Regions from separate parts of the Streptomyces sp. NPDC086766 genome, predicted to be linked through region 3. Evidence: riboswitches for the same ligand, from Rfam matches in the RefSeq annotation. Region 3 holds a riboswitch; each other region holds the start of a gene.

Region 1 (7,314 bases), on a different contig from region 3:
TCCTCGGGCGCGATCCGGCCGAGGGTCACCACGGCGCCGATGGCCTGGTCGATGACGGCACGCGAGGTCAGGGCGCACGTCAGCTGGGCGACCTCCTCGCGCAGCAGCTCGTTCTCCCGCGCCAGGGCGGAGACGGACAGCCGCGGGCGGGGGTGCCGCCGGGAAATCTCGGAGAACGCCATGGCAGTCCTCTGGGGGGTCGAGAGGCCGTGCCCCCAGCTTCCCGCAGGAGCGCGCCGCGCACGACCCGACACCCGCCCGCCGGGCCGGCGCCCCCACAGACTTACGTACGTCCTGTACATTTTTTACAGACAGCAGCTCTGCCGGCCACCGCCTGTCGCATGGAGGGGTACGTCATGATCCGACCGTCCGCCCGCTACGTCCTGCCGGAGTTCACCGAGCACACCAGTGCCGGCCGGCGGACCCTGGATCCGTACTCCAAGCTGCTCGAGGAGCGGATCGTCCTCCTCGGCACCCCGGTCGACGACACCTCTGCGAACGACGTGGCGGCGCAGTTCGTCCACCTCGAACACCAGTCCCCCGACCGGGACATCTCGCTGTACCTCAACTCCCCCGGCGGCTCGTTCACCGCGGCGACGGCCGTCTACGACACGATGCGCTTCGTGACCTGCGACGTGGAGACGATCTGCCTGGGCCAGGTCGCCTCGTCCGCCGCGCTGCTGCTGGCGGCGGGCACCCCGGGCAAGCGGTACGCGCTGCCGGGCGCGCGCGTGGTCCTCGACCAGCCCGTGCTGCCCGAGCCGATGGAGGGTCAGGCGTCCGACCTGGCCGTCCGGGCCGAGGAGCTGCTGCGGATCCGGGCCCGTCTGGAGGAGCTGCTCGCACGGCACACCGGACGGACGCCCGAGCAGGTGCGCGCGGACCTCGAACGGACGACCATCCTCGACGCCCGGGACGCGCTGGAGTACGGGCTGGTGGACCGGATCGTCGAGAGCCGCAAGGGTCCCGCCGCCGCGCCGGACGCGAGGTGAGCCGCCGGTGCTGCCTCCCGAGCTGCCGCCGCTGCCCGCGCTGACGCGCGCGGAGGCCGAGCTGATCGACCGTTACCTGGACGCCGTCGATCTGCTGGGCCGCGTCAACCCCGCCCGCCACGAGGGCACCTATCGGGCCCTGAGAGCCGCTCAGGCGCTCGTCCGCAAGGCGATCGAGCTGCGCGACGCCCTCGCGCTGATGCACGAGCGGGGCGAGACGGAACTGCACGCGGACACCCTGGCGCGGGCGCTGCGCGTGCTGGACGGCGAGCGGCGCACGTCCCGGGTCACGCTGCCGCCGGACTGACCCGGCGGGCGCCGCCGCGCTCCGCCGGCCGCCATGTCCGCGCTCCGCACCGGACGTTGGCGACAGGCCCGAAACGAGCCGAACGGGTTACCGCCCAACGGCGTAAGCGTCGCTGCTTTTTCCGGGCCCCACGAGTTGCGCGACACGCGCGCCCGGTTGGCGGAACGAGCCCTTCCGGTGCTGGTCCGGGGGTCGTCAGGGGGTGAGACATTCATTCGATCGTGTGGGTGTCCACCCGAACGGGTGAGTGGTGAGTAACAACACAAATCCCCGGTTCCGTTGGGATTTTCGGACATGAGTAGGTGAAGATCCCTGTCTGACGACAAGCCCCCGCCACACCGGCGGGGCGGTCCGGGCGGACGCCGAGTCCTGCCGCCGCCCGGATGACCGGTCGACAGAAGTGCATCGGCAGGAGTGGAGGACCCAGGCACGACGGGTCGCCGGAACGGTCACACCATGGCCGGGCCGAGCAGCCCTTGGGGTGAAGCCGCGGCAACGCGGCCGGGCTACTTCGCCAGCCCGAATCCGACAGGTCATCCTTCACAGGCGGTTGACGAAGGGTTGCGCATGACTGCGCTCAATCGTGTCCCGTCGCTGATGGCCCGGGCCGGCACCGCCTCGGCGCTGACCATCGCCGCCGTGGGCGGCTCCATCGTGGTCCCGGGTGTCGCCACCGACGCCGCTGCCGCCACGACGGCGACGAAGGCCCTCCAGGTCGCGGCCTCCAAGAAGGGCGCCCCCTACAAGTGGGGCGCGTCGGGCCCGCGGAGGTTCGACTGCTCGGGGCTGACGCTCTACTCGTTCAAGAAGGCGGGCAAGAAGCTGCCCCGCACCGCCTCCCAGCAGTACAACAAGACCCACCACATCTCCGCGAGGAGCCGCCGGGCCGGGGACCTGGTGTTCTTCCACTCGGGCTCGAACGTGTACCACGTCGGCATCTACGCGGGTCACAACAAGATCTGGCACGCACCGAAGTCCGGGGACGTGGTGAGGCTGGAGAAGATCTGGACGAAGAGCGTCTGGTACGGGCGGGTCAGCTGACCCTCTGGACACGGTGACGGCGCCCCGGGCGCCGTCACCACCCACCGGGGCGCCCGGCGCCCCGGCTCCGCCACGGGCCGCGCCGGCTCCTCCGCACGGTGTCCGCGGACCCTGCCGGGCCCAGCCCCGCAAGTCCCCCGGTGGGCCCGCTCCGTCAGGCCCCGCAGGACGCCGCCCTACGGCTCCTGCTGACCGGCGGCCGGGACCGGCCCCGGACGGACCCGCGCCGTCCACGGAAGCTCGACGCAGACGGTCTTGCCGCCCTCGCGGGTGCGCCGCACCGTCAGACTGCCACCGCACTCGACGGTGAGCCACCGGATGATCACCATGCCCCGGCCGTTGTCCTGTTGGACGGCGGCCGGCAGCCGTTTCGGGAGCCGCGGGTGGCTGTCGGTGACCCCGATGCGCAACTGCTCCTCGCGGGCGAGCACCAGGTCCACCGTGAAGGTGGGCGACTGCCCGAGCGTGTGCTGAACGGCGTTGGTGGCGAGTTCGGACACCATGAGACGGACGGTGTCTGCGGTCTCCGAGTCCGACGACAGACCCCACTCCGCCAGGGTGCCCACCACGAAGGCGCGGGCCGCGGCGACCGAGGCCGGATCGCTCGGCAGAGTGACGGATGCTTCCAGATGGTCTGCCATGGCGACGTCGTCCCTTTCCCACGGGACCGCAGTCCGACACGGAGCGGATGGTTCGAGTACGGTCCCGGACTGGTGCTTCGTCGTCAGACTGCCATTACCGCGTCGTTCGCGGTGGCGATCCACCAGGATATGCATATATCTGTCGCTCGAAGCGGTGAACTCTGCCACGGCAGAGCGTATTTGGGCGGCCCGGAGGGAGTAGGTGGGAGCGCATGCAGAACGGTCCCGCGGTGCGCCGTCGGAAACTGGGCGCCGAACTGCGCGCGCTGCGCACCGGTGCGGGTCTCACCAGCGGTGAGGCGGCCCGGATGGTGGGCTGGCACCAGTCGAAGGTCAGCCGGATCGAGACCGGCGCCAGCGGGGTCAAACCGGCCGACGTGCGGTTGCTCCTGGACGCGTACGCCGTCGCGGACGCCCAGCTGCGCGAGCTGCTGATGGCGCTGGCCGGGTCGGAGGACCGCGGCGGCAGGCATCACTGGTGGCACGCGTACCGCGGGGTACTCCCGTCCACCTACCGGGACTTCATCAGCCTGGAGTCCCAGGCGAGCGGGATGCGCACCCTGGAGACCTCGGTCGTCCCCGGACTGCTCCAGACCCCCGAGTACGCCCGCGCGGTGACCCGCGCCGCCGTCGAGGGGCTCGACGACGAGCGGCTGGACGCGCTGGTGGAGGTGCGGCTGGCCCGGCAGGACGTGCTGCGCGCCCGGCCGCCGCTGGAACTGGCGGCGGTACTGGACGAGGCCGTGCTGCGCCGGGAGGTCGGAGGGCCCGAGGTGATGGCGCGGCAGCTGAACCGGCTGGTGGAGGCGGCGCGGTTGCCCCAAGTACGGCTCCAGGTACTGCCGTTCGGCGCCGGCGCGCACATCGGCATCACCGGACCTTTCGTTATCTTCTCGTTCCTGAGCACTTCTGATCTAGATGTGGTTGTTCTCGACCACCTGACGAGTAGCCTCTATCTCGAACGGAAAGAAGACCTAGAGGCCTACACCGAGGCCTTCAACACCCTTCGGATCCACGCCCTTTCCCCCGAGGACTCGTTGGATTTCATCGCCGCGATGGGTGAGGGCGCATAACAGCGCTGGGAGGCATCATGTCCGCTCTGCCTCGGAACGTCCCCTCCAGTACCGATCTGCACGGCGTGCGATGGCTGCGCAGCAGCTACAGCACGGGAGCGAACAACTGCGTCGAGACGGCCACGCCGCGCTCCGGCCCCGAAGCCGGAGTGCTCGCCGTGCGCGACTCGAAGGACCCGGCCGGGCCCGCGCTGCTCTTCTCCCCCGAGAGCTGGGCGGGGTTCCTCACCGCGCTGCGGTGACGGCCCCCGGTACACCCCCGACGTAGACCCCGTACCCCCGAACCGACTGACCACATCCGCATCGCGCGAGAAACGGCCGTGTCACGCCGACTCATGGTCGCGTCTCTCCGATCACCCGAACAGCGCGTTCGATCTGCGCCGCGGAGAGGTCCGCGCGGGCGGTCAGCCTGAGCCGTGAGATGCCGTCGGGCACGGAAGGAGGACGGAAGCAGCCCACGGCCAGGCCCGCCGCCCGGCAGTCGGCCGCCCACTGCACGGCCGCCTCCGGGGAGGGCGCCCTTACGGAGACGACCGCGGCGTCCGGACGCACCGCCCGATGGCCCTCGGCGGTCAGGCGGGCGTGCAGCTCGGCCGCCACCGCACGCGCCCGCGCCGCCCGCTCCGGCTCCCGGCGCAGCAGCCGCAGCGCCGCCAGGGCGCCACCCACCGCCGCGGGGGCGAGCCCGGTGTCGAAGATGAACGTGCGCGCCGCGTTGACCAGATGCTCGATCACCCGGGCGGGCCCGAGCACGGCGCCGCCCTGGCTGCCGAGCGACTTGGACAGCGTGACCGTCACGACCACGTCGCCGTCGCCCGCGAGTCCCCCCGCGTGCGCGGCGCCGCGCCCACCGGCTCCGAGCACGCCCAGGCCGTGCGCGTCGTCGACGACCAGCCCGGCGCCGTGCTCCCGGCAGGCCGCGGCGAGCCCGGCCAGCGGGGCCGCGTCGCCGTCGACCGAGAAGACGGTGTCCGACACGACCACCGCGGGCCCGTCGTGCGTGCCCAGGGCCTTGCGCACGGCCTCCGGGTCGGCGTGCTCCACGACCTGTGTGGTGCCGCGGGCCAGCCGGCAGCCGTCGATCAGCGAGGCGTGGTTGCCCGCGTCGGAGACGATCAGCGAGCCGTGCGGGGCGAGCGCGGTGACCGCGGCGAGGTTGGCGGCGTACCCGGAGGAGAAGACCAGCGCCGCCTCGAAGCCGCAGAAGTCGGCCAGTTCCCGTTCGAGTTCGGTGTGCAGCTCGGTGGTGCCGGTGACCAGCCGCGAGCCGGTGGCGCCGCCGCCCCAGACACGGGCCGCGGCCGCCGCCCCCTCCGTGACCTCCCGGTGGTGCGCCAGCCCAAGGTAGTCGTTGCTCGCGAGGTCCAGCAGCGTCGACTCGGCCGGACGGGGCCGCAGGGTCCGGACGAGTCCGGCGCGGCGGCGCGCCCGGGCCTGCTCGTCGATCCAGCCGAACGCCATGGGTCCTCCGGGGCTTTTGTAGGCAGTGGACAGACCCTAGCGGCACGGCCGACACCCCATGGTGTGGCAATACCCACACGTCGATCCGTCTCTGTTGTGCAAACTCTCCTTGGCCCCGGGCACTCCCGTAGGACAGGATCGGCTCTCATGGACCTGCTGAACACGCTGGTGGACAAGGGGCTTCGGCGCGAGCTGCCGACCCGCGAGGAAGCTCTGGCCGTGCTGGCCACCTCCGACGACGACCTGCTCGATGTGGTGGCCGCGGCCGGAAAGGTACGCCGCCACTGGTTCGGCCGACGGGTGAAACTCAACTATCTCGTCAACCTCAAGTCCGGCCTGTGCCCCGAGGACTGCTCCTACTGCTCCCAGCGGCTCGGTTCCAAGGCGGACATCCTCAAGTACACCTGGCTCAAGCCGGACGAGGCGTCCCAGGCCGCCGCCGCCGGGCTGGCCGGGGGCGCCAAGCGGGTCTGCCTCGTGGCGAGCGGGCGCGGCCCGACGGACCGGGACGTGGACCGGGTCTCCCAGACCATCAAGGCCATCAAGGACCAGAACGAGGGCGTCGAGGTGTGCGCCTGCCTCGGCCTGCTCTCCGACGGCCAGGCCGAGCGGCTGCGCGAGGCCGGCGCCGACGCCTACAACCACAACCTCAACACCTCCGAGGCGACGTACGGCGACATCACCACCACCCACACCTACGCCGACCGGGTGGACACGGTGCAGAAGGCGCACGCGGCCGGGCTGTCCGCATGCTCCGGTCTGATCGCCGGCATGGGCGAGAGCGACGAGGACCTCGTCGACGTGGTCTTCTCGCTGCGCGCACTGGACCCGGACTCCGTTCCGGTGAACTTCCTGATCCCGTTCGAGGGCACCCCGCTCGCCCAGGAGTGGAACCTCAGCCCGCAGCGCTGCCTGCGGATCCTGGCCATGACGCGGTTCGTCTGCCCGGACGTGGAGGTGCGCATCGCGGGCGGCCGCGAGGTCCATCTGCGCAGCATGCAGCCGCTGGCCCTGCACCTGGCCAACTCCATCTTCCTCGGCGACTACCTCACCAGCGAGGGCCAGGCGGGCAAGGCCGACCTGGAGATGATCGCGGACGCCGGATTCGAGGTGGAGGGCGCCGAGCAGGTCACGCTGCCGGAGCACCGCGCGACGGCCGGCGGCGGCTGCGGCTCGCACGAGGGCGCGGGCGCGGGCTGCGGTGCGCACGCGGGTGCCGGGCACGAGTCCGGCGAGGGCGTGGACGCGGGCGCGGGCTGCGGGCCCCGGGAAGGCGCCGGATGCGGTTCGCACGAGGGCGCCGGGTGCGGCTCCCACGAGGGCGGCGGGGTCTGCGGTTCCGCGCCGGCGCCGGCCGCCGGTGAGCCGCGCACCGACCTGGTCGCCGTACGCCGCCGCGGGGCCGGAACGGACCTCGCGCCCAATGCCTGATCCGTCCGGCCTGCGCGTGCCCGACCTGCTGGAGCTGGACCGGCGGCACGTGTGGCATCCGTACGGTCCGATGCCCGGCCGCCAGGAGCCCCTGGTCGTGGAGTCGGCGAGCGGGGTGCGGCTGACGCTCGCCGACGGCGCGGGCGAACTGGTCGACGGCATGTCGTCGTGGTGGTCCGCGATCCACGGCTACAACCACCCGGTGCTCAACGAGGCGGCCCGCGGTCAGTTGGCGCGGATGAGTCATGTGATGTTCGGCGGGCTCACCCACGAGCCCGCCGTCCGGCTCGCGAAGCTCCTTGTCGACATGTCGCCGGAGGGGCTCGAGCACGTCTTCCTCGCCGACTCCGGTTCGGTGTCGGTCGAGG
Region 2 (7,314 bases), on a different contig from region 3:
ACGATAGGCGGCCTCGCCAACCACCTGGCCACCCTGCGCACCACCGACGGCTACGAGAAGGTCCTGGCCTGGGGCAAGGACGTCCTGCTGCGCACGCCGGTCGTCGGCAGCACCGTCTACGAGTCCCTGCACGGCGCCAAGAAGGGCTTCAAGGACGCCTTCGCCCCGCAGGGCATGTTCGAGGATCTGGGGCTGAAGTACCTCGGCCCGATCGACGGGCACGACGTCAGGGCGGTCGAGTCGGCGCTGCGCCGCGCCAAACGCTTTCACGGTCCGGTCCTGGTGCACTGCCTCACGGTCAAGGGCCGCGGCTGTGAACCCGCCCTCGCCCACGAGGAGGACCACTTCCACACCGTCGGCGTGATGGACCCGCTGACCTGCGAGCCGCTGACTCCGGCCGGCGGCCCCTCCTGGACCTCCGTCTTCGGCGACGAGATCGTGCGGATCGGCGAGGAGCGGGACGACGTGGTGGCGATCACGGCCGCGATGCTGCACCCGGTGGGCCTCGGCCGGTTCGCCGAGCGCTTCCCCGGCCGGGTGTGGGACGTCGGCATCGCCGAGCAGCACGCCGCCGTCTCCGCGGCGGGCCTGGCCACCGGCGGCCTGCACCCGGTCGTCGCCGTCTACGCCACCTTCCTCAACCGGGCCTTCGACCAGCTGCTGATGGACGTGGCGCTGCACCGCTGCGGGGTCACCTTCGTGCTGGACCGGGCCGGTGTCACCGGCGTCGACGGGCCCTCCCACAACGGCATGTGGGACATGTCCGTCCTCCAGGTGGTGCCGGGCCTGAGGATCGCCGCCCCGCGCGACGCCGACCAGATGCGGGCCCAGCTGCGCGAGGCCGTCGCCGTGGACGACGCGCCGACCCTGCTCCGCTTCCCGAAGGAGTCGGTCGGCCCGGCCGTCCGGGCGGTCGGCCGCGTGGGCGGCATGGACGTGCTGCGGGCGGACGAGGACCCCGACGTCCTGCTCGTCGCCGTCGGCGTCATGGCGCCGGTCTGCCTGAAGGCCGCCGAGCTGCTCGCCGCCCGCGGCGTCGCGTGCACCGTCGTCGACCCCCGCTGGGTCAAGCCCGTCGACCCGGCGCTTCCCGGACTCGCCGCCGGCCACCGCCTGGTCGCCGTCGTCGAGGACAACAGCCGCGCGGCCGGCGTCGGCTCCGCGGTCGCGCTGGCCCTCGGCGACGCCGAAGTGGACGTACCAGTACGGCGGTTCGGCATCCCGGAGCAGTTCCTCGCGCACGCCAAGCGCGGCGAGGTGCTGGCCGACATCGGGCTCACGCCCGTGGAGATCGCCGGCCGGATCGGCGCGAGCCTGGCCGCCAAGGACCAGGCCGGGACGGCCCGGGCGCGGGACACCGCCGGGGCCGCCGGACCAGTCGAGGAGAGAGCTGAATGAGCAAGGAGTTCGACCTCGGCAGCCTTCTGTCCGAGCGCGGAGCCGAACGCTACGAGCTGCACGCCCGGCACCTGAACCACCAGCTGCCGCGCATGCTGCACACCATCGGCTTCGACAAGGTCTACGAGCGGGCCGAGGGCGCCTACTTCTGGGACGCGGACGGCGACGACTACCTCGACATGCTCGCCGGGTTCGGCGTGATGGGCCTGGGCCGCCACCACCCCGTCGTCCGCAAGGCGCTGCACGACGTGCTCGACGCGCAGCTCGCCGACCTCACCCGCTTCGACTGCCCGCCGCTGCCCGGACTGCTGGCGGAGCGCCTGCTCGCCCACAGTCCGCACCTGGACCGGGTGTTCTTCGGCAACAGCGGGACCGAGGCGGTGGAGACGGCGCTGAAGTTCGCCCGCCGCGCCACCGGCAGGCCGCGCGTCCTGTACTGCGAGCACGCCTTCCACGGCCTGACCGTGGGCTCCCTGTCCGTGAACGGCGAGGACGGCTTCCGCGACGGCTTCGCCCCGCTGCTGCCCGACACCGCCGTACCGCTCGGCGATCTCGACGCCCTGGCGAGGGAGCTGGCGAAGGGCGACGTCGCCGCCCTGATCGTCGAGCCGATCCAGGGCAAGGGCGTGCACGAGGCCCCGCCCGGCTATCTGCGCGCCGCCCAGGAGCTGCTGCACCGGCACAAGGCGCTGCTCATCGCGGACGAGGTCCAGACGGGACTCGGCCGCACCGGCGACTTCTACGCCTTCCAGCACGAGGACGGCGTGGCGCCGGACCTGGTGTGCGTGGCGAAGGCGCTGTCCGGCGGCTATGTGCCGGTCGGCGCCACGCTCGGGCGGGACTGGATCTTCAAGAAGGTCTACTCGTCCATGGACCGGGTGCTGGTCCACTCGGCCAGCTTCGGGTCCAACGCCCAGGCCATGGCGGCCGGACTCGCCGTGCTGTCCGTCATGGAGAACGAGCAGATCGTCGCGGGCGCCCGGGCCACCGGCGAGCTGCTGAAGTCGCGGCTCGCGGCCCTGACCGAACGGTACGAACTGCTCGCCGACGTGCGCGGCCGGGGCCTGATGATCGGCATCGAGTTCGGCCGGCCCCGGTCGCTGAAGCTGCGCGGCCGCTGGACCGTGCTCCAGGCCGCCCGCAAGGGCCTGTTCGCGCAGATGGTGGTCGTCCCGCTGCTCCAGCGGCACCGGATCCTCACCCAGGTCTCCGGCGACCACCTGGAGGTGATCAAGCTGATCCCGCCGCTGATCATCGGTGAGCGTGAGGTGGACCGCTTCGTGGAGGCCTTCACCGACGTGATGGACGACGCGCACGGCGGCGGACTGATGTGGGACTTCGGGAAGACACTGGTGAAGCAGGCAGTCGCCCATCGCTAGGACGCGGGCCGGCCTGCTCACGTGGCCGCTTTTTGCCTCTGAGGCAATTGATTTGCCCGAGAGGCAAAGCTGCGGCTCAATGGAGGCATGAGCGCTCCCGAGTCCGAGCCCTCGGCGGGACCGGTCGAGGACCTGCCCGCCGTCGCCCCGCAGCTGCGTGCGCTGCGCCGCCGGGCCTCCCTCACCCTGGAGGCCGCGGCCCGCGCGGCCGGGCTGTCGCCCGCCCACCTCTCCCGCCTGGAGACCGGACAGCGCCAGCCCTCCCTGCCGCTGCTGCTCGCGCTCGCCCGTGTCTACGGTACGACGGTCTCCGAACTGCTCGGCGAGAGCGTCGCCGCCCCGGACGCCGTGGTGCGCGCGGCGGCCATGGAACCGACCCGGGCGGGCGGCTGGACGTACTGGCAGGCCGGTGCGCCCGGCCGCGGGATGCAGGCCCTGCGGGTCCACGTGCCCCACGGCTCCCAGGGCGACATCGTGCGTGTGCACCCGGGCGAGGAGTGGCTGTACGTCCTCAAGGGGCGCCTGCGCTTGCGCCTCGGGGACACCGCGCACCTGCTCGCACCGGGTGACAGTGCCCACTTCGACTCGCTGACCCCGCACCGGATCGCCGCCGAGGACCACGACGGGGTCGATCTGCTCTTCGTCCACACCCTGCTGCAGAGCCCCACGGCCGCGCTGTGCCTGGGCCCCCACACCGGAGACACGTCATGACCGACATGGAAGAGAAGTTCCCGCGAGCCCTGTGGATACGGCTGATCGTCTACATCGCCGTCGGGCACGTCTTCGCGGGGTTCGTCTGGCTGCTGTTCGAGGTGGGCGCCAAGTAGGGAAGCGCGAGGTGGGGGAGCCGGAGCGGGCCGCGGCCGGCGCGGCGCCCCCGCACCGGCCGGGGCCCAGCCCGCCGCCCCTCAGTCGAGCAGGCGCTCCCGCAGCCGTTCCCGTGTCTGGGGGGTGAGCTTCAGCCCGCGCTCCAGGTAGGCCTCGACCCCGCCCCAGGTCTCCTCGATGGTCTCCAGGGCCGCGGCCAGGTACTCGGCGCGGGCGTCGAAGAGCGGGCCGAGCAGCTCCATGACCTCGGGGGAGTAGGCCGAGGCCGCGCTGCTGCTGCGGTGCACCTTGTAGCGGCGGTGCTTGGCGTTCGACTCCAGGTAGTCCGCCCGGATCGCGTCCTCGTCCACGCCCACGGCCAGCAGGGTCACGGCGATCGACAGGCCCGCGCGGTCCTTGCCCGCCGCGCAGTGCATCAGGGCGGGGACGCTGTCCTGCGCGAGGGCGTGCAGCACGTGGGAGTGCTCGGCGGTGCGCTCGGTGATGATCATGCGGTACGAGGCGATCATCCGGTTCGCCGCCTTGCCGTCCGCGAGGATCGTGCGCAGCTGGTCGAGGTCGCCGTCGCGGACCATCCGCCAGAACTCGGCGCCGTCGGCCGGGTCGCTCAGCGGCAGGTTGACGTTGCGCACGCCGGGCAGCTCGACGTCCGGGCCCTCGAGCTTCTTGTCGGCCGCGTTGCGGAAGTCGAAGATCGTGTGCAGGCCGAGGGAGGAGAGGAAGGCCGCGTCCCGGTCCGTCGCGTGCGCGAGGTGGCCGCTGCGGAACAGCACTCCGTGCCGCACCCGCCGTCCGTCCACGGTCGGCAGCCCGCCCACGTCGCGGAAGTTGCGCACTCCGGCCAGCTCTGGTTCGGTCGACGGGACCTGCTGCGTCACGGGGGCTCCTCCCACTCGGTCGGCCCGGCCCGAAGGCGGGGCCTGAGCCCGCCGTCACGGCTCGTCGGCGGGCGCGCCTTTCGACGATACGACATGGGTTCCCGGGGCAACGGTCCGGCCACGGGCGAGGAAGCCTCTGGCCGCCGGCGGCTCCGCTCGGCGGCCTTCGCGCAGGCGACCCCCTGGCCCACTTTCGCCCTCCTGTCTCCTATGGGCGTTTTGTCGGTTTTAACCCTTTAAGCCCCAACTCGCCACCCCCTGGGGACTCCTGACGAGCCCGGACGTGAGGAGCGTCATATTCGTGACCCACGGTGCTCCGCCATGTTCACGTAATCGCGTTGTCTTTTGCCGCGGTTGACGAAGAGAGCGCTGATCGAATGCACGGAGCGTCACCGGTTTTGCCCGAATTGGATCAAGATGAGCATCTCTGAGCGGAACCCTCTGCTTGTCCGAACACATCCCGCTCGCTTACGTTCCATCCCGATCCGGACGGACGCCTCATCCTGCCGCCGTCCGGGGCCCGCACACTCACCCGTGCACGGCAGGAGCGGGGGACCCACAGGTACGACCGCCTGTTCCGGTCTCCGGAACGGCTAGGGGTGAAGTCGCGTCCCGCGCGGCCGGGCATCTCCAGCCCGAACCCGACAGCTCACCTCGCAGGCGCCGGAGAGGAATCCGCCATGCCCGCGAAGGGTAAGCACCGCCGTCCGAAGCCCCAGCGCCTGACCCGCATCCTCGCCGCCGCCGGAACCGGCGGCGCCGTGCTCGCACTGCCCCTCATAGGCGCCGCGGGAGCCCACGCGGCCCCCGCGCAGTCCGTCTCCGAGAAGACCGTCCGCAGCGCCCCCGTGGCCGTCAAGGCGCCCGCGGTCAAGGGCGCTGCCGCCCGGACCTACACCGTCCGTGCCGGCGACAGCCTGTCGGGCATCGCCGAGAACCAGCACGTCCGCGGCGGCTGGAAGCAGCTGTACCGGGACAACCGCCGGGCCGTCGGCGACGACCCCTCGCTGATCCACCCGGGCCTGAAGCTGACGCTCGGTCACGCCGCCGCAAGCGCCACCCGGGCGCCCGCCACCCCGAAGCCCGCGACCGCCGGCTCGTCCGCCGCCAAGGCGAAGACCGTCTCCGCCGCCCGGGTGAAGACCGCGGTCGCCCGCGCCGAGCGGGCCGCCGCCACCGGCTTCACCCTGCCCGTGACCCACGCCGCCGTCGGCACCGGCTACCACGTGGCCGGCAGCCACTGGGCCAGCGGCTACCACACCGGCGTCGACTTCGTGGTCCCCACCGGCACCCCGGTCAAGGCCGTCGGCGCGGGCACGGTCGTCTCCGCGGGCTGGGGCGGTGCCTACGGCAACCAGGTCGTCCTCCGGCTCCAGGACGGCCACTACGCCCAGTACGCCCACCTGTCCGCCCTCTCCGTCTCGGCCGGCCAGGCCGTGACCACGGGACAGCGGCTCGGCCTGTCCGGCGCCACCGGCAACGTGACCGGCCCGCACCTGCACTTCGAGATCCGCACGACGCCGAACTACGGATCCGACGTGGACCCGGTCGCCTACCTGCGCGCGCACGGCGCCCCGGTCGCCTGACGCCCGCGCTCCCGCCACCATCTGCCTGACACGCCGCCGAAGGCCGGACCCACACCCCCCGGGTCCGGCCTTCGGCGTGTTCTATTCCTGGGCGGCGACATTCGCTCAGTGGCTTATCTCACCGTCCGTCAACCCTTGCCTACGGTCGCGTAGGTCACATTCCAAGGTGAATCATGGGCCGACGTGGCAGACGATTCGAAGAGTGACAGCAGAGCAGTGATCGGGTCGTACGTGGCGGTGGGGGACAGCTTCACCGAGGGCGTCGGCGACCCCGGCCCCGACGGGGCGTTCGTCGGCTGGGCCGACCGGTTCGCGGTCCTGCTCGCGGACCGACGCCCCGAGGGCGACTTCCAGTACGCCAATCTCGCCGTGCGCGGCAAGTTGCTCGACCAGATCGTGGCGGACCAGGTCCCGCGGGCCGTGGAACTCGCCCCGGACCTGGTGTCGTTCTGCGCGGGCGGCAACGACATCATCCGTCCCGGCACGGACCCGGACGACGTGGCGGAGCGGTTCGAGAAGGGCCTCGCCCGGCTCGCCGCCGCGGCCGGCACCGTGATGGTCACCACCGGCTTCGACACCCGGGGCGTGCCCGTGCTCAAGCACCTGCGCGGCAAGATCGCCACCTACAACGGGCACGTGCGGGCCATCGCCGACCGCTACGGCTGCCCGGTGCTCGACCTGTGGTCCCTCAAGGCCGTCCAGGACCGCCGGGCCTGGGACCACGACCGGCTGCACCTGTCGCCCGAGGGGCACACCCGGGTGGCGCTGCGGGCCGGCCAGGTCCTCGGCCTCGACGTGCCGGCCGACCCCGAGCAGCCCTGGCCGCCGCTGCCGCCGCGCGGCACCCTCGGCATCCGGCGCGACGACGTCCAGTGGGCCCGGGAGTTCCTGGTGCCGTGGATCGGCCGCCGCCTGCGCGGCCAGTCCTCCGGGGACCATGTGACGGCCAAGGGCACACTGTCGCCGGCCGACATCAGGAGCCGGATCACGACGGTGGCGTGAGGCCGGCAGGCGTCCGCCTCGTCCCGGGGCGCACACCGGAGCGCAGGGGCACGGCATCCCGCCGCGGGGTCGTGCCCCTCGCCGCACCGGCCGGCGCTCGCCCCGGCCCGGGGCCCGTCCACGGCGCCGTTTCACCGGCCCGCGGCCGTCAACGCCTCCCGCTCCAGGCCCAGTTCCCGAGCCAGTGCCTCGTCGGCCCACTCCCGGGCCCGCGCGCGGGAGACCCCGCCGCCGTACGCCGTC
Region 3 (7,314 bases):
GACGTGCACCTGCCCGGCGGCGGCGGGGTCGAAGTGCTGCGCCGCTGCGCCGCGTTGACGGCCGACGCCGAGCGGCCCGTCCGCTTCCTCGCGCTGTCCGTCTCGGACGCGGCGGAGGACGTGATCGGTGTGATCCGCGGCGGCGCGCGGGGCTATGTGACCAAGACGATCACCGGCGCCGACCTCGTCGACTCGATCTTCCGTGTGCAGGAGGGCGACGCCGTCTTCTCCCCGCGGCTGGCCGGCTTCGTCCTGGACGCCTTCGCCTCCACCGACGCGCCGCCGGTCGACGAGGACCTCGACCGCCTCACCCAGCGCGAACGCGAGGTGCTCCGGCTCATCGCCCGGGGCTACGCCTACAAGGAGATCGCCAAGCAGCTCTTCATCTCGGTGAAGACGGTGGAGTCCCACGTCTCGGCGGTCCTGCGCAAGCTCCAGCTCTCCAACCGGCACGAGCTGACCCGCTGGGCGACGGCGCGCCGCCTGGTGTGAGCCGGGCCGGTTCCCGGCGGGCGCCCCGGACCGTCACACCACCCGGGTCGCCCCCGCGAACGGCATCAGGCCGATCGGGGCCACCCGGACCGGGGCCGAGGGGTTCGGGGCGTGGATCATCAGACCGTCGCCGATGTAGAGGCCGACGTGACTGATGCCGGAGTAGAAGAACACCAGGTCCCCGGGGAGCAGTGCGGACCGCGACACACGGCGGCCCGCGCCGATCTGGGCGTAGGTGGTGCGGGGCAGGGAGATCCCCGCCGAGCGGTAGGCGGCCTGGACCAGGCCCGAGCAGTCGAAGGCGTCGGGCCCGGTCGCGCCCCACACATAGGGGCTGCCGAGCTTCTGCCGGGCGTAGGCGACGGCCGCCGCCGCGCGGGAGTTGGGAGCCGCGACCGCTCCGGGGGCGGCCGGCGCGCCCCGCCCGCCGGTCGCGGCCCGTCTTTCGGCCCCGCCCACGCCCCCGCTCTCGCCGAAGGCGGCGCGCTGCTCCGGGGACAGCCGGGTGAGCAGGCGCCGGGCCTCGGCCAGCTTGGCGGTGACCGTCCTCTTCTGCCGCCTCAGCTCCGCCTGCCGCGACCGGAGCGAGGTGAGCTGGACGTGCGCGGCCCCGCGCAGCTGCTCGATCTCCCGCAACTGGCGGCGCACCCGGTTCACCTCCGCCGTCTGCCGGACGCCCGCCCGTTCGCTGAACTCGGCCCCGTCCAGGTACCGCTCGGGATCGTCGGAGAGCATCAGGCGCAGCGCGGGGGAGAAGCCGCCGTCCCGGTACTGCGCCGCGGCGACCGAACCGAGCGCGTCACGCGCCGCGTTCAGGTTCTGCTGTCTGCGGGCGGCCTCGTCGCCCAGCGTCCTGATCCGCTTCTCGGCGGCGTCCGCCTTCTCCTTGGCGCCGTTGTACTTCTCGGTGGCCACCTCGGCCTGCTGGTACAGCTGCTCGACCATGGCCTTGACCTGCTCCGGCGTCAGCTGCGGGGCGGCGTGGCCGGTCCCCTCGAAGCCCGTCGTGGTCGCCATGCCCGCCAGCGCGATCGTCACGGCGGTACGGGCGGTGCGGGCCGGGCCGCCGCCCGGTGAGCGATGTCGGGGCTTGCGGTGCGCTGCCACCTGGACCGTCACGTCCCTTCGTCCGACCGCCGGTCCGAGTCGTGTCCGGCGGCGGCTCACACGGGGGGAGCAGGCCGCCGCCGGACCTTCTCGGCGAAGGTGTCCGGCTGCCGCCCCAGGCCCGGGCGGCGGTGGGGAGCCGGTCACCTGGAGGAGGACGCTAAACCTCTCCGTGACGGCACGGTGACGGAATGTACGGAAGTGGTGCGAGCGGATCGCCGGGTGACCGCATATGACCGTCGGCCCGCCGTCGGACCGCCGCCTTCACGCGGGGCGATGACCGATTGCCGCGGTTCGCGGGCGGACGATGCGGGCGGGGTGCTATGGGCGGGCCGCGTATATCCGCAGGCGGCCCGGGAGCGCCCGGGCGTCCCGCGGTGCCGCCGAGGTGTCCCCCTTGGTGGCCTCCCCCGGTGTGCGGGGGTGACGGGGCCGCTGATTAGGCTCCGGCCTCATGGACGTACTCATCCATTTCTTCGTCGGCCTCCACATCGTCGGCATCGCCGCGCTGCTCGGCGGTTTCCTCACCCAGGTGAAGGCGATGGGCCGGGGCACCGCTCGGTTCGTGCCCGGAATGCTGCACGGCGCGCTGACCATGCTGGTCACCGGCGCCGTCCTGGTCGGCCTCAACCAGGCCGACGGCCACCACGTCGACAACATCAAGATCGGCGTGAAGCTGGCGCTGCTGGTCGTGATCCTCGGCCTGGTCTATGTGAAGCGGGACGAGGAGAAGGTGGACAAGAGCCTGTTCGGCCTGGTCGGCCTGCTGACCACCGTCAACATCTTCATCGCGGTGCTGTGGACCTGAGCGGTGGCAGTTCTTCGGATCCGCGGGGCGGCCGCTCTCCGGATCCGGGCGGCCGGCTTCCCCGCGTCCTCGCGGGCGCCGGTCAGCGCGCGGCCCGCAGCTCGGCCCGCGCGTCCCTGACGGCGCCCGTCCCGACGGCCAGCCACGCCGCCACCGCGACCCACAGCAGCAGCTCGCCGGGGACCTCCAGCGAGGGCACGCCGACCACGGCGGCGACGGACAGCGTCGCCGCCGCCGTCATGCCCAGGGGGAACACGGTCGCCCAGCGGCGCACGTCGTAGCGCAGGCGCGGCCAGGCGAGTTCGGCGGCGAGCAGGACGCCGTACAGGAACAGGTCGAGCATCAGCAGCGCGACGGTGACGGTGCGCAGGACACCGCCGTCGTCCTTGTCCCACAGGTACATCCCCGACCCGGCCGCGGCCATCAGCTGCGTCCCGGCCAGCGCCGAGATCGCCGCCGCGCCACTCGCGATCCACTGGTCCCCGGCCCCCTCGATCACCTGGACCGGGTCGAACCGGGCGACCGCGAACACGTAGAGCGCCAGCCCGAGCCAGAACAGCACCAGCGACGCGTGCGCCAGCCAGGCCGACGCCTGCGCCCCGGCCACGGTCGCGCCCAGCACGGCCAGCCCCTCGGTGGCCACACAGCCCAGGAACACCGCCCCGGGCATCCGGCGCCCGGCCCTGCGCAGCACCCGCAGCAGCAGCCCCGGCCACAGCACGACGGACAGCGCGAGGAGCGCCTCGGCCAGGATCCGCGCGCCCAGCTCCGAGAAGCGGGTCCCCAGCACGGTGGTGGCGGCCACGGCCGTCAGCGCGCCCGGCGTCCCCGCCTCCGCGAGCCACTCCGACCGCTCGCGCACCAGACGCAGCAGGAAGCCGGCCGCCAGCCCCAGCCAGGCGGCGCACGCCAGGACCAGGGCGATCCAGGACAGCGCCTCGTGGCCCGTCGTGTGCAGGCCGGCCGACAGGATGCCGGTCGCCATGACGGCGGACCCGGCCGTCGACGGACGGTGCACCCACCAGGCGCCGAAGGAAGAGGTGCGGGGCATGGCCCGATGCTAAGGATCTTCGCGCGCCGCACACGCGGGGCACGCGCGCGGGCGCACGCGAAAGGGTGCGGGCGGGACGGCGCGCGCTGAAGGGCGAAGGGCGGCGGCCGCACGAGTGCGGGGCGGGGACTGCGCGGTGCATGCGCCGTCCCCGCCCCGCCTCCAGGGCTGCCGTGGGGCCTCAGGCGGGCCGCACCACGCTGTGGATCGCGGACTCGCCGTCGTAGTAGATCGACTCCTCGCGCACGTACGCGCCGGGCTTCGGGGCGTGGATCATCATGCCGTTGCCGATGTAGACACCGACGTGGCTGATGTCGTCGTAGAAGAAGACCAGGTCACCCGGCTGCGCCTGGGAGAGCGACACCGTCGTCCCCGCGTTCACCTGGTCGTAGGTGGTGCGCGGGAGGGTGACGCCGGCGGCCTTCCAGGCGGCCTGGGTGAGGCCCGAGCAGTCGTAGGAGTCGGGGCCCGTCGCGCCCCAGACGTACGGCTTGCCGATCTGGGCGCGGGCGAAGGCGAGCGCCTTGTCGGCCTGGGTGGCGTACGACGTGCCGGACGTCGAGGAGCCCGAGGTGTCCGTCGAGCCGGTGGAACCGGTGGAACCGGAGGAGTCCGACGTGCCGGAGCCCGAGGAGGCGGCCTGCTGCTGGGCGGCGGCCTGCTCCGCGGCCTGCTGCTTCGCCAGCTCCGCCGCCTTGCGCGCGGCCTCCTCCTGCTTCTGCTTCTCGATCGCCGCCAGCCGCGCCTTCTCCTCGGCGTTCAGCTTCGACAGCAGTTCGCGGGCGTCGGCGAGCTTCTTCTGAACGGTGGCCTTGGCCGTCCTGATGTCGCGCTGCGACTCGGTCAGCGTCTCCAGGCTCCGGGTCGCCTCCCGCCGCTTCTCCATGGTCGCGGACTGCTGGGTGACGTAGTCGTCGACCATGCCCTTCTGCCGGTCGGTGAGCCGTCCCATCAGATGCGACTGGTCGAAGTAGTCCTGCGGGGTGTCCGCGAGCAGGAAGGTGGCGGTGCTGGAGGCGGAGGCGCCGGTGCGGTACTGGGCGGCGGCGAACGAGCCCAGCTCCTCGCGCGCCTTGTTGAGCCGGTCGGTGCGCTTGGCGACGTCGTCGAGGAGCGAGGCCACCCGCGTGCGCTGCTTGCCGGTCTTCTCCTTGGCGTCGTTGTACTTCTCCGTGGCCGACTCCGCCTGGCGGTACAGGTCGTCGACCTTCTTCTCGACCTCTTCGATGCTCGGTCTGCTGTCCGGGGCGGGGGCGGCCTCGGCCGTCTGGGAGAGCAGGGCCACGGAGGTGAGGGCGGCCGTGGCCAGGGCCGGCGTGCGTATGCCTGCTACGCCCGGACCGGCGGGGCGGGACTTGCGGTGCGACGCCAAGGGAGGCGACTCCTTCCATCGTCCGCCTACCGGGTTAGCTGTCGGGTTCGGGCGGGTGGTTCGGAAGGGTTGCCCTACGGTCCGCGCCCGCTGGGCGGCACGGACCGATTCACCCCAAGGTCGGTGTGGGTCCCCGGCTCCGGATCGCCTGGCGGCGGGACCGGACTCGGCGGAGGCCGCGCGGCCCGGCGTCGTTCGCCGGTGAGGTCGTGCGGCCTGACGGCACGCTAGCCAACTCGTGTGGCTCCTGTGAAGGTTGATGCGCGATATGCCCGATACATTTTCGTGACCTCGCATCACTTGTGCGGTGGACGTGACGGGGTCGCTCCGCAGCGTAGCCCTCGTGAGGGGGCGGGGCGGGGCGGTACGGGGGGCGGGGCGCGGCGGGGCGGTGCGGCCCGCCGGGTGCCGGGATCGTGTGATGTTCCGCGGGCGGCCCCGGGTTGTCGGTGGGGCGCCCTAGACTCGTAGAGCGATGAGCAGCCTCTTTGACGACAGCTTCCTGGCGGACCTCCAGGCCCCTCGCGGCCACGAGGAGGAGCCCCCGCCGCCGCCCGAGGACGATCACGCTCCGGAACCGGTTCCGGGCGATCTGTTCGGCGGGAAGTTCGACCTGCCGCCGGACCGGGACACCCACTACCGCGACGGCGCGCCGCGCCCGGCGGTGGACCCGGCCGCCCTCCTGGAGGGGCTGAACGAGAACCAGCGCGCGGCGGTCGTCCACTCCGGCACCCCCCTGCTCATCGTCGCCGGCGCCGGCTCCGGCAAGACCCGCGTGCTCACCCACCGCATCGCCCACCTCCTCGGCGAGCGGGGCGTCCACCCCGGCCAGATCCTCGCGATCACCTTCACCAACAAGGCCGCCGGCGAGATGAAGGAGCGCGTCGAGCAGCTCGTCGGCCCGCGCGCCCACGCGATGTGGGTCATGACCTTCCACAGCGCCTGCGTCCGCATCCTGCGCCGCGAGAGCAAGAAGCTGGGCTTCACCTCCTCCTTCTCGATCTACGACGCCGCCGACTCCAAGCGCCTGATGGCCCTGGTCTGCCGCGACCTGGACCTCGACCCCAAGCGCTATCCGCCGAAGTCCTTCAGCGCCAAGATCAGCAACCTCAAGAACGAGCTGATCGACGAGGAGGACTTCGCCGCCCAGGCCACCGACGGTTTCGAGAAGACCCTCGCCCAGGCCTACGCCCTGTACCAGTCGCGGCTGCGCGAGGCCAACGCCCTCGACTTCGACGACCTGATCATGACGACGGTCAACCTGCTCCGCGCCTTCCCCGACGTCGCCGAGCACTACCGCCGCCGCTTCCGGCACGTCCTCGTCGACGAGTACCAGGACACCAACCACGCCCAGTACGCCCTCGTGCGGGAGCTCGTCGGCACCTCCGAGCACCCCGTGGACGTCCCGCCGAGCCAGGACGACCTGCCCCCGGCCGAGCTGTGCGTGGTCGGTGACGCCGACCAGTCGATCTACGCCTTCCGCGGCGCGACCATCCGCAACATCCTCCAGTTCGAGGAGGACTACCCGGACGCGACCACGATCCTGCTGGAGCAGAACTACCGCTCCACCCAGACCATCCTGAGCGCCGCCAACGCGGTCATCGAGCGCAACGAGTCGCGCCGCCCGAAGAACCTGTGGACCAACGCCGGCTCCGGCGCCCGCATCACCGGCTACGTCGCCGACACCGAGCACGACGAGGCGCAGTTCGTCGCCGAGGAGATAGACCGGCTGACGGACGCGGGAGACGCGAAGGCCGGCGACGTCGCCGTCTTCTACCGCACCAACGCCCAGTCCCGTGTCTTCGAAGAGGTCTTCATCCGCGTCGGCCTGCCCTACAAGGTCGTCGGCGGTGTCCGCTTCTACGAGCGCAAGGAGGTCCGGGACGTCCTCGCCTACCTGCGCGTCCTGGCCAACCCCGAGGACTCGGTGCCGCTGCGCCGCATCCTCAACGTGCCCAAGCGCGGCATCGGCGACCGCGCCGAGGCGATGATCGACGCCCTCTCCCAGCGCGAGAAGATCAGCTTCCCGCAGGCGCTGCGCCGCGTCGACGAGGCGTACGGCATGGCCGCGCGCTCCACCAACGCCGTCAAGCGGTTCAACACGCTGATGGAGGACCTGCGGACGATCGTCGAGTCCGGCGCGGGACCGGCGACCGTCCTGGAGGCCGTCCTCGAGCGCACCGGCTACCTGGCCGAGTTGCAGGCCTCCACCGACCCGCAGGACGAGACCCGCATCGAGAACCTCCAGGAACTCGCCGCCGTTGCGCTGGAGTTCGAGCAGGAGCGCGGGGAGGGCGAGGCCGCCACCCTGTCCGACTTCCTGGAGCAGGTCGCCCTGGTCGCCGACTCCGACCAGATCCCCGACGAGGAGGACGGCGACGGCGTCATCACGCTGATGACCCTGCACACCGCCAAGGGCCTGGAGTTCCCGGTGGTGTTCCTGACCGGCATGGAGGACGGCGTCTTCCCGCACATGCGCTCCCT
Region 4 (7,314 bases), on a different contig from region 3:
CGGGGGTCGACGACCGTGACGGTCGCCTCTCCGTAGCGCATCTTCTTGAGGATGCGCCGAGCTGCGTACAGGCCTACGTACCCACCGCCTACTACGAGGATCCTGGGACGCTCCGTGGTGCTCATGGCATCGAGTATCCACCCGTCCCAGGGGGGTCGCTCGTGCGCCCCTTCACAAGCTCCGGCAGACCCTGTGTTAAACTCCGCGACCCGCGTGACGCAGGTCATCTCGGCGGAGGGAACTCCCCGCACCTCACGGCCCGTTGCCCATGCCGTGTGAGCTGCTCGTCAGGCCCTTCCGGAGCCCCGGACCGGACCTCCGCCGCACCGTTGCGGAACGCCCGCGCTGCGCTCCACCGAGCGGCCCTCAGGGCCCGTCGATGACCCGAAAGGACCAACGGAGGGCCTTTCGGCCCCTGGCGGTCCCGAAATCCTTGTGAAGAACTTCACGAACTTTTCCGACGGAGCGTCGCCGAGGGGTGCGCGAGGACCCCTCGGACGCGCTCATACGTTATACGGTCCTGCTCAGCCGAGGCTACTGATCGGTAGCAAAGGAGACCTAGGCCACCGACCACGCGATGCCGTCGAGGATGTCGTGCTCGCTGACGACGACCTCCTCGGCGCCGATCCGCTCCATGATCGCCAGCAGGACCAGCGCGCCCGCGCCGATCACGTCGACCCGGCCCGGGTGCATGGACGGGATCGCCGCGCGCTCGGCGTGGGTGGAGTGCAGCAGCCGCTCGGTGATCTCGCGGACGCGGTCGTGCGAGACGCGGGAGTGGTGGATGGCGGCGGAGTCGTAGGCGGGCAGGTCCTGCGCGATCGCCGACACCGTCGTCACCGACCCGGCCAGGCCCACCAGCGTGCGCGCCTCGCGCAGCGGCACCGTCCGCTCGGCGAGGTCGAGGGCCGCCTCGACGTCCGCCCTTATCGCGGCGATCCGCTCCTCGGTGGGCGGGTCGGCGACGACCCCGTCCCGCACCAGGTGACGCTCCGTCATCCGGACGCAGCCGACGTCGACGGAGCGTGCCGCACGCACGTGGTCGTCGCCGACGACGAACTCCGTGGAGCCGCCGCCGATGTCCACGACCAGGAAGGGCCTGGCCAGGTCCGCGCGTCCGGTCAGCTCCTTCGTGGCGCCGGTGAAGGAGAACTCCGCCTCCTGCTCGCCGGAGATGACCTCGGGCTCGACGCCGAGGATGTCCAGCACCCCGCGCACGAACTCGTCCCGGTTCTCCGCGTCCCGGGAGGCGGAGGTGGCCACGAAGCGCAGCCGCTCGGCGCCGTGCTCCTTGATGACCTCGGCGTACTCCCGGCAGGCCGCGAAGGTCCGCTCCAGCGCCTCGGGGGCGAGCCGCCCGGTGCGGTCGACGCCCTGGCCGAGCCGCACGATGGTCATGCGCCGGTCCAGTTCGACGAGTTCGCCGGTCCCGGGGTTCGCGTCGGCGACGAGCAGCCGGATGGAGTTCGTACCGCAGTCGACGGCGGCGACCCGGGTCACCGGTCCTCCTCCGGCACCGTCACGCAGGCGCCCTTCGCCCACCACTCGGGCAGCATCGCGAGCGCCTCGTCGCCGAGCGGGTTGACGCCCGGCCCGGCGGCCAGCGAGTGGGCGACCAGGACGTGCAGGCACTTGACCCGGTCCGGCATCCCGCCGGCGCTCGGGAAGCCCGTCAGCTCCTCGATCTCGTCCCGGCGCCGGATGTAGTCCTCGTGCGCGGCGCGGTAGGCGGCGGCGAGCTCGGGGTCGGTCCCCAGCCGCTCCGTCATCTCCTTCATCACGCCGTTGGCCTCCAGGGTGCCGATCGCGGAGGCCGCCTTGGGGCACGTCAGGTAGTACAGCGTGGGGAAGGGGGTGCCGTCGGGCAGCCGCGGGGCCGTCTCGACGACGTCCGGCTGCCCGCAGGGGCAGCGGTGGGCGATCGCGCGCAGCCCGCGCGGCGGGCGCCCGAGCTGCTGCTTGAAGGCCTCGACGTCCGCGTCGGTGGGCTCGGTGCGCGGGGTCGTGGGCGGTGGCGTTTCCATGCCTTGCTTTCTGTGCGTCGGTCCGTTCACTGGTCGGAGGCGTCGGACTTGTCGACTCCGTCCCAGACGTTCACGTACCAGGGGCGGCGGGCCGCCGCCAGGTCGAAGCGCGACTGCCGGGCCCGGCCCGGGTCGACGACCACGAAACCGGTCTCGCCGGGCAGCACGTAGTGCAGCCGCAGCCGGATCTGCTGCCGGGCGTACGCGTCGTCCTGCCAGCGTGCCTTGAGGTCGCGCAGCTGCTTCACCCGTTCCTGGGCCTGCCGCTTCTGCTGCCGGAGCGCGTCGATCTCGGCGCGCTGGGAGACGTACTGGCGCATCGGGTACGCCAGGGCGACCACCAGCGAGCAGACCACGAGCGCGAGCAGCGCCGCGCGCCCGGTGAGCCGGGAGCGGCGGGCCTGCCGCCGGGTCTGGGAGCGGTAGACGCGGGCCGCGGTCTGCTCGCCGAGCAGCCTGAGCCTGGTCGCGGTGGAGAACCGGTCCCGGTCGGTCACGGCCTCCCACCTCGACTCACTACGCCGGTCACCTCTGCCTCCTGCCGGGGGTCCGGGGATCGTCCCCCGGGACAGCGCAGTACAGCCATCGTCCCCGCCTCCCGTGGGTCGGCACACACGCGTACGTCCCCGGACACGGTACGGGACCGAGTACGGGGACGTACGTGCGACTGGCCAGGCCTCACCCGGGGTTGGCCCCGGGCGGGCACGGGGTCAGACCTTGGAGACCGCGACGTTCCCCTTGAAGCGCGGGAACGCGCTGCGGCCGGCGTACACCGCGGCGTCGTCGAGGATCTCCTCGATGCGCAGCAGCTGGTTGTACTTGGCGACGCGCTCGGAGCGGGCCGGGGCGCCGGTCTTGATCTGGCCGCAGTTGGTGGCGACGGCCAGGTCGGCGATGGTGACGTCCTCGGTCTCGCCGGAGCGGTGGGACATCATGCACTTGAAGCCGTTGCGCTGGGCCAGCTCGACCGCGTCGAGGGTCTCGGTCAGCGAGCCGATCTGGTTGACCTTGACCAGCAGCGCGTTGGCGGCGCCGTCCTCGATGCCGCGCGCCAGGCGCTCGGGGTTGGTGACGAACAGGTCGTCGCCGACGAGCTGGACCTTGTCGCCGAGCTGGTCGGTGATGGTCTTCCAGCCCGCCCAGTCGTCCTCGAACAGCGGGTCCTCGATGGAGACCAGCGGGTACGCGGCGACGAGCTCGGCGTAGTAGTCGGTCATCTCGGCGGCCGTGCGGGTCTTGCCCTCGAAGAGGTAGGAGCCGTCCTTGTAGAACTCGGACGCGGCGACGTCGAGCGCCAGGGCGATCTGCTCGCCGGGGGTGTAGCCGGCCTCCTTGATCGCCTCGAGGATGAGGTCCAGGGCCTCGCGGTTGGAGCCGAGGTTGGGGGCGAAGCCGCCCTCGTCGCCGAGGCCGGTGGACAGGCCCTTGCTCTTCAGGACCTTCTTCAGGGTGTGGTAGACCTCGGTGCCCCAGCGCAGGGCCTCGGAGAAGGACTCCGCGCCGATCGGGGCGATCATGAACTCCTGGATGTCCACGTTGGAGTCGGCGTGCGAGCCGCCGTTCAGGATGTTCATCATCGGCACCGGCAGCAGGTGCGCGTTCGGGCCGCCCAGGTAGCGGAAGAGCGGGAGGTCGCTCGCCTCGGAGGCGGCGTGGGCGACGGCGAGGGAGACGCCGAGGATGGCGTTGGCGCCGAGGGAGCCCTTGTTGTCGGTGGCGTCCAGGTCGAACATGGCCTGGTCGATCAGGCGCTGCTCGGTGGCGTCGTAGCCGACCAGCTCCGGGCCGATCTGCTCGATGACGGCGAGGACGGCCTTCTCGACACCCTTGCCCTGGTAGCGGCCCGGGTCACCGTCGCGGAGCTCGATGGCCTCGAAGGCACCGGTGGAGGCGCCGGACGGGACGGCGGCACGACCCGTGCTGCCGTCGTCGAGGCCGACCTCGACCTCGACCGTGGGGTTGCCTCGGGAGTCCAGGATTTCCCGGGCTACGACGACGTCGATGGACGGCACGAGCATCTCCTTCGTGGATGTGACGCTGGTTGTGCGGGGCTGGTGTGCCTTGCGACTAGAGCCTAACCGCCACGGGCCGCCGGCCGACCGACCGACCGTCCCGTGGACAGGCTGACCGTACACATTGTTCACGCGCGGAACAAAGGGGCCCGGGGAAACCGGGACCACTTGGAGACACAAAAAAGCCCCGCCCCGGCGCGTACGGGGGACACGCGCCGGGGCGGGGAGCCCGTGAGGGCGGGGAGCGGCCCCTCGCGTGACCCCCAGGGGGCCGGGGTCACGCGCGGGAGGGGCCGGTGGTCCGGCTACCGGGCCGCTGTCACTTCAGGTGCAGCTGCTGGCCCGGGTAGATCAGGTTGGCGTCCTGGACGATGTTCTTGTTCAGCTCGAACAGCTTCTTCCAGCCACCCTGCACCTTGTGCTTCTGGGCGATGGTGCTGAGGGTGTCGCCGGCGACCACCTTGTACTCGCCGTCACCCTTGGCGACCTTCTTGCCGGTCGGGGTGGTGACGGTCTTCTTGGGGGCCGGACGCGTCGCGGAGCGGTTGGCGGCCTGCTTCTCGGTGGAGCGGGTGGTGGTGCTCTTCGTCGAGGTGCCACCGCTGTACGGGGTGCTGGACAGGTTCTTGCCGCAGACCGGCCAGGCGCCCTTGCCCTGGCTCGCGAGGACCTTCTCGGCGACGGCGATCTGCTGCGACTTGCTCGCCAGGTCGGCGCGGGAGGCGTAGGCGGTGCCACCGAACGCGGCCCAGGTGGAGTTGGTGAACTGCAGACCGCCGTAGAAACCGTTGCCCGTGTTGATGGACCAGTTGCCGCCGGACTCGCACTGGGCGACCGCGTCCCACTCGGAGGCGGTGGCGGCGGAGGCCGTGCCGGTCGCCATCAGCGGGGCGGCGACGGCGGCGCCGGTGACACCGGCGAGGGCGATGGCGCGGGTGGCCTTGGACGGACGACGGTGCTTGCCAGTGCTCGAAAACAGCATGGTGGATCCCCTCACCGACGCCTGCGAGGTGAGCTGTCGGGTTCGGGCCGGTTGAGTTGCCCGGCCGTGCCCCTTGCGGCGCACGGCTTCACCCCTAGCCGGTCCGGCTCAATCGCCGGACACGGCACTTACCTTGGGTCCCCCGCTCCTGCCTACGGCGCATGACGCGACGACTGGTCCCGGGCAGCCGCTGGCAGGATTCGGCGTTGCGACAGCCGGGGCTCGTGGTGACGAGCGGACACGACCGTAGACACGCGATCCGGGGAATTTCAAAGGCGATCAGGGCTTCTGAGACCCATCCCACACTTTCACCTAATCGGACATTAGGTGATAAATGCGTCCCGAACTCCCCCTACTTTTGGGTGGTTTCGGTAGGGAGATCAAGGGTCTGACCGGCGAAAATGTGATTCGGGTCGACACCGATCGCATCCTTGTTCGCCGCGTAGAGCGATCGCCATCCGCCGTCGACCGCAAGGGAGTCGGCGATGGACGCGAGCGAGTCCCCGGCGCGGACGGTGTAGGAGTCGTCCACCGTGGCGCGCGCGTCGGCGTCGCCGCGCGAGGCGTGCCGGCCGGAGGAGGTGTCGACCCGGACGTCGGCCGGGCCCTCTGCCGCGCTGCCGCCGCGGTGCCGGCCGCCGCCGATGGAGCCGGTGTCCACCAGCGCGGAAGAACCGCCGATCTGGGCAGAGTTGTCCGGATCGTCCACCTCGGGAGACACCGAGGGGGAGCTGCTGGAGTCATGCGATGCGCCCGCATCGGCGGATGTGTCGGACTTACCCGATTCACCCTTCTTGCCGGACAGCGAGGGCGACGAGGGTGAAGTCGAGGGCGTCTCACTGGACTCGTCGGAGGAACCGGACGAACCGGACTTGCCGTGCGAAGAACCGGACGAACCGGACGAGTGGGAGATGCCCGGCGCCGCATTGGAGAGCCCCGAGTCGGCCGAACCGGGCGAATCGGAGGAGTCCGACGAGCCGGACAAGGCGTCCCCCAGGCCGGTGTCGACGTTCGCCGCGCCGGAGTCCTTGGTGAGACCGGACAGCAGACCGCAGGTGGGCCAGGCGCCGGGACCCCGGTCGGCGAGGATCTTCTCGGCGACGGATATCTGCTGGGACCGGCTGGCCTGGTCCGCGCTCGGCGCGAAGGAGAGACCGCCGTACTTCTCCCAGTCGTCCTGGGTCAACTGCAGGCCGCCGTAGTAGCCGTTGCCGTTGTCGGCGCTCCAGGAGCCGCCGCTCTCGCACTCCGCCACCTTGTCCCACGTGGTGCCGTCGGCCGCGCTCGCGCCGGATGCGCCGAGCAGCGGAAGGGCGATGGCGGATCCGGTCACACCGGCCGCGACGAGGATGGCCGGGGCCTGGCGGGGGCGACGGTGACGGCCGTTGCCGGGGAGCATGCGGAAGCCTTTCGCGTGACAGCGGTGACCGGCGCGGCGGGAAACGCTCTCCGCCACGCTGATGCGTGAACGTAGCGGGTGCCGATCACTTGTCACAAGTTCATGCCGCGCAGATCACGTGAAGATCACATAGTTGAGCGCGCGTCACATTGCCTTCACCGGCTCACCGGCCGGGGGACGACACCTGCCGTACTCAGCCAAGGGGCGTGAACCGGACGGGCAGCGTGCGCAGGCCGCGCATGATGAGACCGCCGCGCCAGCGCAAGTCCGCCGGCTCCGCGTCGAGTCGGAGGTCCGGCAGGCGGGTCAGGAGGGTGGCGAGCGCGGTCTGGCCCTCCAGCCGGGCGAGCGGGGCGCCGAGGCAGTAGTGGATGCCGTGCCCGTAGCCGAGGTGCTGGTTGTCGCGCCGGCCGAGGTCGAGCACGGCCGGGTCGGCGAACCGCGCGGGGTCCCGGTCGGCGGCGGCGAGGACGACGAGGACCGGGTCGCCGGGGGCGATGTCCTGCCCGCCGATGGTGAGCGGCCGGGTGGCGAACCGCCAGGTGGCCAGCTCCACGGGGCCGTCGTAGCGCAGAAGTTCTTCGACCCCGGTCTCCAGCAGGCCGCGTTCCCCGGCCGCCAGCGAGTCCTCCAGCCGGCGGCGCTGCCCGGGGTGGGTGAGCAGGGCGTAGGTGCCGTTGCCGATGAGGTTGACGGTCGTCTCGAAGCCCGCGAAGAGGAGGATGAAGGCCATCGCGGCGGCCTCGTTCTCGGTGAGGTGCTCGCCGTGGTCGGAGGCGCGGATGAGACCGGAGATGAGGTCCTCGCCCGGACCGGGCTCGGCCGGGAGCGCCTCGCGCTTGCGGTGGATGAGGTCGGCGAGGTAGCCGCGCATCCGCTTCACCGCCCGCGCGACCC

What was found. A riboswitch is a leader RNA that binds a small molecule or an ion and turns the genes downstream of it on or off. The one in region 3 is predicted to bind cyclic di-AMP.
Region 1: linked by a shared signal. The riboswitch ahead of ACIPM1_RS06305 (C40 family peptidase) and the one ahead of ACIPM1_RS03475 (NlpC/P60 family protein) in region 3 are both predicted to bind cyclic di-AMP.
Region 2: linked by a shared signal. The riboswitch ahead of ACIPM1_RS10690 (peptidoglycan DD-metalloendopeptidase family protein) and the one ahead of ACIPM1_RS03475 (NlpC/P60 family protein) in region 3 are both predicted to bind cyclic di-AMP.
Region 4: linked by a shared signal. The riboswitch ahead of ACIPM1_RS23510 (transglycosylase family protein) and the one ahead of ACIPM1_RS03475 (NlpC/P60 family protein) in region 3 are both predicted to bind cyclic di-AMP.

What each region holds. Positions count from the first base shown of each region.
Region 1 is NZ_JBIVBI010000003.1:105,684-112,997, reverse strand. Features, by position in the region: gene ACIPM1_RS06320 (ANTAR domain-containing protein) at 1-182, opposite strand, end outside; gene ACIPM1_RS06315 (ATP-dependent Clp protease proteolytic subunit) at 357-992, shown strand; gene ACIPM1_RS06310 (hypothetical protein) at 1,000-1,299, shown strand; cyclic di-AMP (ydaO/yuaA leader) riboswitch at 1,682-1,863, shown strand; gene ACIPM1_RS06305 (C40 family peptidase) at 1,867-2,340, shown strand; gene ACIPM1_RS06300 (ATP-binding protein) at 2,517-2,981, opposite strand; gene ACIPM1_RS06295 (helix-turn-helix domain-containing protein) at 3,194-4,054, shown strand; gene ACIPM1_RS06290 (DUF397 domain-containing protein) at 4,072-4,296, shown strand; gene ACIPM1_RS06285 (8-amino-7-oxononanoate synthase) at 4,388-5,515, opposite strand; gene bioB (biotin synthase BioB) at 5,663-6,946, shown strand; gene ACIPM1_RS06275 (adenosylmethionine--8-amino-7-oxononanoate transaminase) at 6,939-7,314, shown strand, end outside.
Region 2 is NZ_JBIVBI010000004.1:524,625-531,938, reverse strand. Features, by position in the region: gene dxs (1-deoxy-D-xylulose-5-phosphate synthase) at 1-1,398, shown strand, start outside; gene ACIPM1_RS10710 (aspartate aminotransferase family protein) at 1,395-2,777, shown strand; gene ACIPM1_RS10705 (helix-turn-helix domain-containing protein) at 2,865-3,488, shown strand; gene ACIPM1_RS10700 (DUF6126 family protein) at 3,485-3,604, shown strand; gene ACIPM1_RS10695 (tyrosine-protein phosphatase) at 3,686-4,483, opposite strand; cyclic di-AMP (ydaO/yuaA leader) riboswitch at 5,003-5,159, shown strand; gene ACIPM1_RS10690 (peptidoglycan DD-metalloendopeptidase family protein) at 5,164-6,069, shown strand; gene ACIPM1_RS10685 (SGNH/GDSL hydrolase family protein) at 6,286-7,071, shown strand; gene ACIPM1_RS10680 (TetR/AcrR family transcriptional regulator) at 7,203-7,314, opposite strand, start outside.
Region 3 is NZ_JBIVBI010000002.1:68,172-75,485, forward strand. Features, by position in the region: gene ACIPM1_RS03455 (LuxR C-terminal-related transcriptional regulator) at 1-492, shown strand, start outside; gene ACIPM1_RS03460 (NlpC/P60 family protein) at 526-1,599, opposite strand; gene ACIPM1_RS03465 (hypothetical protein) at 2,054-2,407, shown strand; gene ACIPM1_RS03470 (tellurite resistance/C4-dicarboxylate transporter family protein) at 2,490-3,458, opposite strand; gene ACIPM1_RS03475 (NlpC/P60 family protein) at 3,640-4,830, opposite strand; cyclic di-AMP (ydaO/yuaA leader) riboswitch at 4,838-4,997, opposite strand; gene pcrA (DNA helicase PcrA) at 5,306-7,314, shown strand, end outside.
Region 4 is NZ_JBIVBI010000013.1:85,639-92,952, forward strand. Features, by position in the region: gene ACIPM1_RS23485 (NAD(P)/FAD-dependent oxidoreductase) at 1-125, opposite strand, end outside; gene ACIPM1_RS23490 (exopolyphosphatase) at 559-1,500, opposite strand; gene ACIPM1_RS23495 (DUF501 domain-containing protein) at 1,497-2,024, opposite strand; gene ACIPM1_RS23500 (septum formation initiator family protein) at 2,051-2,521, opposite strand; gene eno (phosphopyruvate hydratase) at 2,735-4,036, opposite strand; gene ACIPM1_RS23510 (transglycosylase family protein) at 4,356-5,018, opposite strand; cyclic di-AMP (ydaO/yuaA leader) riboswitch at 5,022-5,188, opposite strand; gene ACIPM1_RS23515 (transglycosylase family protein) at 5,371-6,417, opposite strand; gene ACIPM1_RS23520 (cytochrome P450) at 6,611-7,314, opposite strand, start outside.